3 linked regions of the Lewinella sp. 4G2 genome follow. The main gene of each other region encodes a partner of the protein of the gene in region 3 in a complex. Links are inferred from orthologs where the notes say so. Each region holds a gene or a part of one and is shown on either strand. Other genes may lie near its edges.

Region 1 (3,105 bases), 2.1 Mb from region 3 along the record:
TCGTGGGCCTCTGACAACCGAAGGACAGTTTCCGGTAGCACGTTTGAGGAGGTTCGTCCGGGTACGTTGTAAATGATGAGGGGCAGCGGGCTCGCGTCGGCCACCCGCATGAAGTGTTGGTAAATACCCTCCTGCGGCGGCTTGGAATAGGCCGGGCTGCTGGACATGATGCCCGCGCAGCCGTCAAAATTGTAGGTCTTCAGAATGCCTTCCAGCTTATCGGTGTAGTTGCCCCCAAAGAAGCCGGCAACGATGGGTACGCGCTCGTCCACGTGCTTGATGGTGAAATCCAGTATCTCCCGGCACTCGGCGCTGCTCAGGGTAATGGCTTCGCCGGTGGTGCCGAGGCAGACGATGTAGTCCACCCCTCCTTTAATAACGTAATCGATGATCCGGCCGAGGGCGGGGTAATCGACGGAGCCGTCCTTCTGAAATGGGGTGATGAGGGCAACGCCCGTTCCGCTGAATTTAGGTAGGTTTTCCATTGGTAAAGCTGAAGATCGCTTCGATGGCCTTGAGTTGGTCCGCCAGTTTTACGTGGGTGCGGCCATCGAATTGTAGTTGGTAAATCGGGGAGCGTTCGGGGTGATAGGGGCCCACTTTCAGTCGGGCTTGCTTTGCGGCCGCAAGGTAGTCTAAATGCCGGTCCTCCGCGGGGCCGAGGCGGAGCAACAGGTCACAATCTTCGGCCAAATACCGATCCGTCATCGGGCCCTGGGGCAGGTCGTACCAATTTCTTTCGGTGGCGGGGATGATGGTGAAGTGGTCGTTCGCCACCTCACCGGGGCTGGTAAGCAAGCCCACCAGCGTGATTTGCTGCTTGGGGTTGCCGACGGTCGCCTTCCACTTTTCCACTTGCTGTCGGTCCTGTTTCTCGGCGGCGGGGAAGAGGATGATGATCTTACGGGCGTTACCCAGGTTGAGGGATTTGGGACCGGAACTGGCGGGGTTGGGGGTCCGTTCGTCGGCGGTCATCCGTCGGTCGTAAAGGCGGTCCTTCAGGTCGTTGAGCCAGCTCACCCTAGCCGGCGTTCTCTACGCGGCCGATGGCGGCGTACTTCTCGATGCGCTCTTCGATGAGGGTGTCGATGTCCTTCGCTTGAAGGGTGGCGATGGCTTTTTTAAGTTGCTTCTTCAGGCTCTTGGCCATCTCGTCAACGTTGTTGTGGGCGCCGCCCTGGGGCTCCTTGATGATCTCGTCGATGATGCCGAAACCGAGCATGTCCTCGGCGGTAAGTTTGAGGGCCTCGGCAGCCTGTTCCTTGTAATCCCAGCTCCGCCAGAGGATGGAGGAACAAGACTCGGGGGAAATGACGGAGTACCAGGTGTTTTCCAGCATGATGACGTGGTCACCCAGGCCAATCCCGATGGCGCCACCGGAAGCTCCTTCGCCAATCACTGCGCAAACGACGGGGACGCGGAGTTGGGCCATTTCGAAGAGGTTGCGGGCGATGGCTTCCGCCTGGCCGCGTTCTTCCGCTTCGATGCCGGGGAAGGCGCCGGGGGTGTCGATCAGCGTCACGACGGGGAAGTTGAAGCGCTCGGCCATCTTCATCAGGCGGAGGGCTTTGCGGTAGCCTTCGGGGTTGGCCATCCCGAAATTGCGGTACTGCCGCATCTTGGTGTTGACGCCCTTCTGGTGGCCGATGATGACGACGGTCTGCCCGTCCAGGTTGGCGATACCACCAACGACGGCCTTATCGTCTCCGTAGTAGCGGTCGCCGTGCAGTTCGACGAATTTGCGGCACATCCTTTCGATGTAGTGCAGGGTATAGGGCCGTTCCGGGTGGCGGCTGAGCTGGACGCGCTGCCAGCCGGTGAGGTTGGCGTAGATGTCCTTACGGGTCTGTTTGATCCGGTTTTCGAGTTCAACGATGGTTTTATCCATGTCCACGACGCCGTCTTCCGCGACTTCCTTCACCTTGGCGAGTTGATCGTAGAGTTTTTCGAGGGGGCGTTCGAATTCAAGAAAGACCATTCAGTAATCTGTTTAGGGGGCGTAAAGATAGTATTTGCGGGGGAGGTGTCCTTTTTCAATTACGGCCTCTTTTGCTCCAAGGTAAACGATGTCTGAAAATTCTCCGATCTTGGGCAGACGCACTGAATCCATTAGCCACCATGCCGCACCCACGGGAAGTAAAGGACCGTATTAACGAAGCCTGCCGTCAGGTTTTTGACCGCCAATCCGCACGGGCTGCCCGACTTTCACGGATCAGTGCGGAAGAGAAGGCGTTCACGTTGCGCCTCGTGGAAGCCCTCGTCCGCATTCAGCGTACGGACCCCTTTCCGGAATTAGCCGAGCCCGTGCTGGTGGAGTTGGCTACGCTTTCCCAACTTCCCGGCGGTGGGGGTACGTCCGTTACGGCGGAGGTTCCCGATTGGTTGGGGTGGGCCAATCGCCATTTCCCGGTCCCGGACCTGGCACCCGCGGCAGCGCCCGAAATGACGAGCATAGTGCCCGGCAACGTACGGATGATTAGGAATTTACACCGCTTCAAAACGGCGGCGACGCGCGCTAGATTAAGGCTATTGAGAGCCGGAGACGGGCCCGACGCCACCGCTTACAAGACGGCGCGCAACGCCTACACCCTGGCCCGGGCCGCCTACCTGGTGCGGTTGGAAAGCAACGACCTCACCGCCTCGGTGGAGGATAACGTCGCCTTCGAAACCGACTTCCTGGCAGCACTGATCGACATTACGGGAGCGGACTTACCGGAACTCATGTCCGCCGCCGCGGAATTTGCCCGCGACCGGGTTTTTGCGCCCGCGACCTTCGTAGCTTAGACCTTACAAACGACCCAATGCGCCTGATTACCCTGCTTGTATTCTTGTTTGCCCCCACGTTGCTGGCCGCGCAAAATATTGCCGTTGACGTCGCACGCATCCTGGAACTCGTGCCCGACATCGAAGCCGGTAACGACAGCGCAGTAGACGAAACGATCTGCTTGCTGGCCTACTACGCCGCGATGCCAGACCGCGCGCTGGTGGAAAAATTGGCCGACGGGCCGGAGCTGACCAAATACCTGCGGGACAACCGACCAATGCGGGAATTCCTGCTGCGCACGGGGATCGCCCACCAAATTGAAGCGCGGCGGGTGCTCAACC
Region 2 (2,992 bases), 3.4 Mb from region 3 along the record:
CCTTACGCGTCGGGGCACGCACGATCAGTTTGGCGATCATGGAGTCGTAGTAAGGGGGGATCGTGTAGCCGGCGTAAACGTGGGTATCTACCCGCACGCCCTGGCCTTTAGAACTGTGGAAGCTGGAGATCTTACCGGGGCTGGGGCGGAAGTTATTCCAGGGGTCCTCGGCGTTGATGCGGCATTCGATGGCGTGGGCTTTGGGATAGTAGTTTTCCCCGGAAAGCTTCTCACCGTAAGCGACGCGGATCTGTTCCTTGATGAGGTCGTGGTCGATCACTTCTTCCGTTACCGGGTGCTCGACCTGGATGCGGGTGTTCATTTCCATGAAGTAGAAGTTACGGTCCGAATCCACCAGGAATTCTACGGTACCGACGCCTTCGTAGTTGATAGCCTTGGCCGCTTCGATGGCTGCCTGACCCATGTCTTCGCGGAGCTTATCCGTCATGAAGGGGCTGGGGCATTCCTCAACCAATTTCTGGTGGCGGCGCTGAATGGAGCAGTCCCGCTCGGAAAGGTGGATCACGTTACCGTACTGGTCACCAATCACCTGGATCTCGATGTGCCGCGGCTTGGTGATGTACTTCTCCATGTACATGCCGTCATTGCCGAAGGCAGCCTTGGCTTCCGTGCGGGCGCTTTCCCAGGCTTTCTGGAACTCCTCCTCGGCGTTGACGATACGCATCCCCTTGCCACCACCACCGGCGGTCGCTTTGAGCATGACGGGGTAGCCCATTTTCTTGGCTTGGGCGCGGCCATCGTCGGCGGATTTAAGCAGCTCGCCATCACCGGGAACGACGGGCACCTTGGCCTTGATCATCGTATCCTTTGCGGTAATCTTATCCCCCATGCGGCGGATCTGCTTGGGGTCGGGGCCGATGAATTTGATACCGTAGTCGGCGCATACCTCGGCGAAATCCGCATTCTCGGAAAGGAAACCGTAGCCCGGGTGGATGGCATCCGCGTTGGTGATTTCCACTGCGGCCATGATCTTGGGGATGCTGAGGTAGCTTTCCGAGGATGCGGCGGGGCCAATACAAACGGCCTCATCGGCGAACCGTACGTGGAGACTGTCGCGGTCGGCGGTAGAATAAATAGCTACCGTTTTGATGCCCATTTCGCGGCAAGTACGGATCACGCGCAGCGCAATCTCACCGCGGTTGGCGATGAGGATCTTCTTGAATTTTTCAGCCATAATTGTGGTCTGGTAATCGTTCAGTTTCCGTCCCGGTCGGGATGCACCTGGCTAACCCGAAAGGACGAAAGCAGGACGTACTTTTAGGAAGGGTCGACGAGGAAGAGGGGCATATCGTATTCGATCGGCGAGGCGTCCTCAACGAGCACCTTGACGATCGTACCGCTCACTTCACTCTCAATTTCGTTGAAAAGCTTCATCGCTTCTACGATGCAGACGGTATCGCCTTTGGCGACGGTGTCTCCCACCTTAACGTAGGCGTCCTTATCCGGAGAAGAGGACCGGTAGAAGGTACCGATCATGGGTGACTTGATCTGCACGTAGTGGCTTTCATCCACCTTACTTCCACCAGCTTCTTCCTTTTGGGGAGCGGCGGCGGCTGGCGCAGCGGCGGGAGCCGGAGCCGGAGCAGCTGTGGGTGCAGCAGCGTAGGCGGGGGCGGCCGGTACGTTGATGATGGAAGGGCCACCGGCAGCGGGCGTATTCACGTTACCGCTGAGGTAGGATTTTCCGCGGATGTGCAGTTTTACATCACCGTTGGAGTATTTGAACTCGGAGATTTCCCGCTTAGAAATGATGCGGATGAGTTCCTGGATTTCTTCAATGCTCATAGTTAGGTAGTGCTTAGCTTTTGGCGCGTTCGACGTAAGAGTTGCTACGGGTATCAATCTTGATCCGGTCACCGATATTGATGAAAAGTGGTACGCGTACTTCGGCCCCCGTCTCTACCGTAGCTGGCTTAAGGGTATTTGTTGCCGTATCTCCCTTTACGCCGGGCTCGGTGTAGGTGATCTCCATTTCGATGTACTGGGGGAGATCTACGGTAAGGGGCGTATCGTCTTCGGTGTTGTACAGGACTTCGACGGTATCGCCTTCCCGCAGCATGCCGGGGTTTTCGATCATGGCGTCGGCGATCATGGCTTGTTCGTAGGTCTCGTTGTTCATGAAGTGGTACCCCATGTCGTCCTTGTAGAGGAACTGCATTTTGTGGCGCTCGACGCGTACCTCCTGAACCTTGTGGCCGGAGGGGAAGGTCTCACTCAGTACACGACCGGTGGAGAGGCTCTTGAACTTCGTCCGTACGAAAGCGGGGCCTTTGCCGGGCTTGACGTGCTGGAATTCCGTGATGGAAACGATGTCATTATTGTGCTTGAACGTAAAGCCGTTCTTGATATCCGAGGTGGTAGCCATTTGGTTAGTTTTGGTTAGAAAGTCCCGTTTGCTATCGGCCACTGCTGTAAGCCGTAAAGAAAGGCTGATGTTTAACGGGGGGCCAAGATAACACCAATCCGGGCCAATTCACCAACTCCCACAACAACAGTAAGCACACGCAGGAAGGGTCTATGTTTATTTTACCGCTGGCGTTGCTGGCGCTTGCTCTGGGTTGATCTCTTTGTTGGCCGCAAAGCTGTAATGGCGGCGGCCGGCGATGATGACGTGGTCCAGCACCACCAGGTCCAAATGCCGGGCGGCGGCGGCCAGTTTATGCGTCAGGGCCCGGTCGGCCTGGCTGGGGAAGGCCTGGCCACTGGGGTGGTTATGGGCCAGAATGAGCGACGTGACGCTGGGGTGTTGCAGCGTCAACCGGAAGATGCGTTTAGCATCAGCTACCGTGCCGGTTACGCCGCCTTCACTTACGCGGTGGTGGCCCAGCAACCGGTTGGCACGGTTAAGGCAGAGGATGTGGAATTCTTCGTGGTCCAGGTCGCCGAGGTGGGTCCGGAGGTAGCGGGCGCAGTCCGCCCCGTTATCAAAATTGGGTTTGACCAAAGCGAGGGCGGCTTCCCGGCGGCGCCC
Region 3 (3,101 bases):
GGTCCGGTGAAATGGCGGCGGTGTTGGCGAGCCCTTCGGAGAAACCTTTGGCAAATTCGTCGGCGTTCACGTCGGTGAATCCTTGGCCGGATAAGTTCTTGGAGAGGACCACACCGAGTGCGTAGGATACTGAATCCATGTTGAGAGGGGAGTTTTGGGCAATCACATTACCCGTGAGTAGGCACAGCAAGATGCCCGTAAAAAGTTGTTTCATTTGGTTGGCTCTAGCTCATTGAGCAATTCGTTGTACGGAGTAGCCGATTCCGGATAGAATTAGCACCGTCGTACCAGCGAAGAACAACGTAAAGGAAGCGTTGGGGTTGAAACTTTCAACAAATTCTCCTGTCAGTAGGGCTAGTTCCTGGTTCATTATCCCAATGCCGGCACCTGCGTCAGCGCCCAGCAAACCGAGAGTCAGACCCACCGCCGAAAAAGTTAACCCGAGGGGAATTCCGTAAGCAAATAAGCGCGCCGTAACCGTGCGCAATCTGGCGGCCTTAAAGGCAGCGTCCAGCCGGACGAAATGGAAGTAGTTGGACAGTAGCAAGGTGAAGACGAACGCCAGACGGAAAAGCGGACTCGTCCAAAACCAGTAATCTACCAGTTCTTGTCCCCGCCACGCCATCACGGCGAGTAGGAAGACCAGGGTAGTCAAAATTGGGCGCATCGTTTCGGTCCATTCTGTACGGTAGATGGGCGTGAACACCAACAGACTAAGGAAATACACGACGTAACTAGCCGTGCAAACGCCCCAAAATACCGGCGCCTGCAAGCCCCCAAATAGCGCCGCCGTAACGGAAAATAGCGCAAGGTAGATTACTGGAGTTACCCAAGACTGACTGCGTAATCCCTTGCCGTACAGCAAGATACCGGTGGTGATCAACAGTAAAAGAGCAAGATACTTGACGGTGTTTACCGCCGCCACCTGCGCGAGCGCGTTTTGCAACATTGGTTCCTCCGCAAAGTCGGTCCTACTCTCGTACCAGGCGAGGTAATTATCGCGGCCGCCATCGTCGAGATATGCGTAAAAACGCAACAGACTGATACGCGCCTCATCGAGGTCGATGTCTACTTCCAGCGCTTGGTAGTACTGAGCGGTGGTCAAGGTCGATCCGTCAGTCGAATCAACGCGCTCTTCCCAGTTGGGTAAGTGGGCTTCCAGCCATTCGCCCAGGGCGTAGTTGAATACATTGGCCAACAGCAGGCAGAGGAAGATACCGGCCAGGCGTTTAGGCATTCTTTTCGGCGGATTCAAACAGGTGAAGCAGGTCGCTCAGCCGATCTTTCAGTTCGGACCGGTCAATGATGAAGTCGAGGAAGCCGTGTTCCAGCAAGAATTCAGAGGTCTGAAAGCCAGCGGGTAATTCTTTTTTGATGGTTTCCTTGACCACTCGCGGGCCGGCAAATGCGATCAGTGCTTCCGGCTCGGCAAAATTGATGTCCCCCAGCATGGCGTAGCTAGCGGTTACACCACCAGTGGTTGGGTCCGTCATCAGGCTGAAGTAGGGGACGCCTTCCTTAGCCAACTGACTGAGTTTGACGCTCGTTTTAGCCATCTGCATGAGGCTGAAGGCAGCCTCCATCATCCGCGCGCCACCGGATTTGCTAATGATAAGTAGGGGCGTACGGCTCGTCCGCGCTTCGTCGATGGCGAAGGCAATCTTCTCACCCACGACACTACCCATGGAGCCACCGATGAAACTGAAATCCATACAGGCAACTACCAATTGGCGACGGTTGATCTTGCCCCGGGCTACCCGAATTGCATCGATCAAACCCGTTTTCTTCTTTGCTGCCTCGAGGCGGGAGTCGTAGGTTTTCAGGTCTTTGAATTTCAGGATATCGACGGCCTTCATGTCCGCCTGGTACTCCTCATACTGCCCGTCAAAGATCACCTCAAAGTATTCCTCCGATCCAATCCGCTCGTGGTACTGGCAGTTGGGGCACTTGTACTGATTTTCGCGTAAGTCCTTGGTTGTCACCGTTTCGGTGCAGCGGGGGCACTTATACCAAAGACCTTGAGGGGTATCTTTCTTGTTCCTGGTCGTTGTTTGGATTCCACTCGTAAGGCGTTTAAACCATCCCATGTGCGCTATTTAGATTGGCGCGAAGATACACTTTATCCCCCCTTTTGCCCGTATCGGCGCCGGGTTGAATCCCACTTATCCATTTCATGCGCTGCCGCGGGTGCCGGGTAATTGGGACAAGACATAGGGTAGCGCGAAGATTGTGGACACATCCAGGATTTTTTGGGATCAATCCGCCCTTATATGTGGTGGCGACGGACCGAACACGCTACCTTAGGCGCTGTTTAACATTGTCATTACGGTATCACGCGTAATGGTACTTGCATTCATTAACCAACTACTAAACATGCAAAAATTACTCTTTTTGGGCTTGATGTCCTTGATCACGCTTTCCAGCTGCGTCAGCAAAAAACAATTTGAATCCGTCCAAGCTAAGCTGGATGCCCAGCAGGAAGAAATCTCCAAGCGGGATTTGGAACTCAATCGCTACGCCGAACGCCTCGCCGAATGTGAACGCCGTGAAACTGCCCTCCAGGGCCAGGTTAATAACGCGGAGACCCAGGTTCGTATCCGTGAAGAGCAGATCACCGACCTCAAGCAGCAGCGCGACAATAGCGTACAGCAAGTGGGCGACCTAACCGTCCTCAGCCAGGGAGCGAACCAGAATATTGGTAATACCCTCAAGCAACTGGAAGGTAAAGACCGCTACATCCGTCTCCTCCAAAACGCCAAGTCCAAGGCTGACTCGATTAACCTCGCCCTGGCCATCAACCTGAAGAACGTACTTAAGGACGGTATCGAGGACGACGACGTCAACATCCGCGTCGACAAAACGGTGGTCTACATCAACCTTTCCGATAAGATGCTTTACAAGTCCGGTAGCTACGAGATTACCGACCGCGCCGGTGAAGTGTTGCAGAAGATCGCCACCATCGCTAAAAGCCGTCCCAACCTTGAGCTTATGGTGGAAGGCTACACGGACAATGACCCCATCAACTCCGCCTGTGTGAAGGACAACTGGGATCTCTCCGTTCTCCGCTCTACCGCAGTAGTGAAAGCCCTGCAACAGAACTA

Evidence for each region.
Region 1: the proteins of accD (region 3) and A3850_RS07200 are in contact, whole or in part, in a solved structure (PDB 8UXZ), measured with the Escherichia coli proteins. The link is inferred for Lewinella sp. 4G2 from one-to-one orthologs.
Region 2: the proteins of accD (region 3) and accB are in contact, whole or in part, in a solved structure (PDB 8UXZ), measured with the Escherichia coli proteins. The link is inferred for Lewinella sp. 4G2 from one-to-one orthologs.

Annotation. Positions count from the first base shown.
Region 1 is NZ_LVWJ02000014.1:1,516,731-1,519,835, forward strand. Bases 1-2,947 are described here. They hold A3850_RS07200 (acetyl-CoA carboxylase carboxyltransferase subunit alpha), read right to left. Parts: upstream 1,979-2,947; coding sequence 1,022-1,978; downstream 1-1,021. Other genes in these bases: dapA (4-hydroxy-tetrahydrodipicolinate synthase), read right to left, coding at 1-485; A3850_RS07195 (hypothetical protein), read right to left, coding at 469-1,020; A3850_RS07205 (hypothetical protein), read left to right, coding at 2,119-2,784; A3850_RS07210 (hypothetical protein), read left to right, coding at 2,802-2,947. Outside these bases: more of A3850_RS07210, read left to right, coding at 2,948-3,105. UniProt on the Escherichia coli protein: Component of the acetyl coenzyme A carboxylase (ACC) complex. First, biotin carboxylase catalyzes the carboxylation of biotin on its carrier protein (BCCP) and then the CO(2) group is transferred by the carboxyltransferase to acetyl-CoA to form malonyl-CoA.
Region 2 is NZ_LVWJ02000014.1:175,243-178,234, forward strand. The notes cover bases 43-2,876. They hold accB (acetyl-CoA carboxylase biotin carboxyl carrier protein), read right to left. Parts: upstream 1,807-2,876; coding sequence 1,279-1,806; downstream 43-1,278. Other genes in these bases: accC (acetyl-CoA carboxylase biotin carboxylase subunit), read right to left, coding at 43-1,195; efp (elongation factor P), read right to left, coding at 1,820-2,386; radC (DNA repair protein RadC), read right to left, coding at 2,543-2,876. Also shown: more of accC, read right to left, coding at 1-42; more of radC, read right to left, coding at 2,877-2,992. UniProt on the Escherichia coli protein: This protein is a component of the acetyl coenzyme A carboxylase complex; first, biotin carboxylase catalyzes the carboxylation of the carrier protein and then the transcarboxylase transfers the carboxyl group to form malonyl-CoA.
Region 3 is NZ_LVWJ02000014.1:3,618,247-3,621,347, reverse strand. Bases 159-3,101 are described here. They hold accD (acetyl-CoA carboxylase, carboxyltransferase subunit beta), read right to left. Parts: upstream 2,088-3,101; coding sequence 1,230-2,087; downstream 159-1,229. Other genes in these bases: A3850_RS14900 (OmpA family protein), read left to right, coding at 2,374-3,101; A3850_RS14910 (hypothetical protein), read right to left, coding at 230-1,237. Also shown: A3850_RS14915 (FKBP-type peptidyl-prolyl cis-trans isomerase), read right to left, coding at 1-139.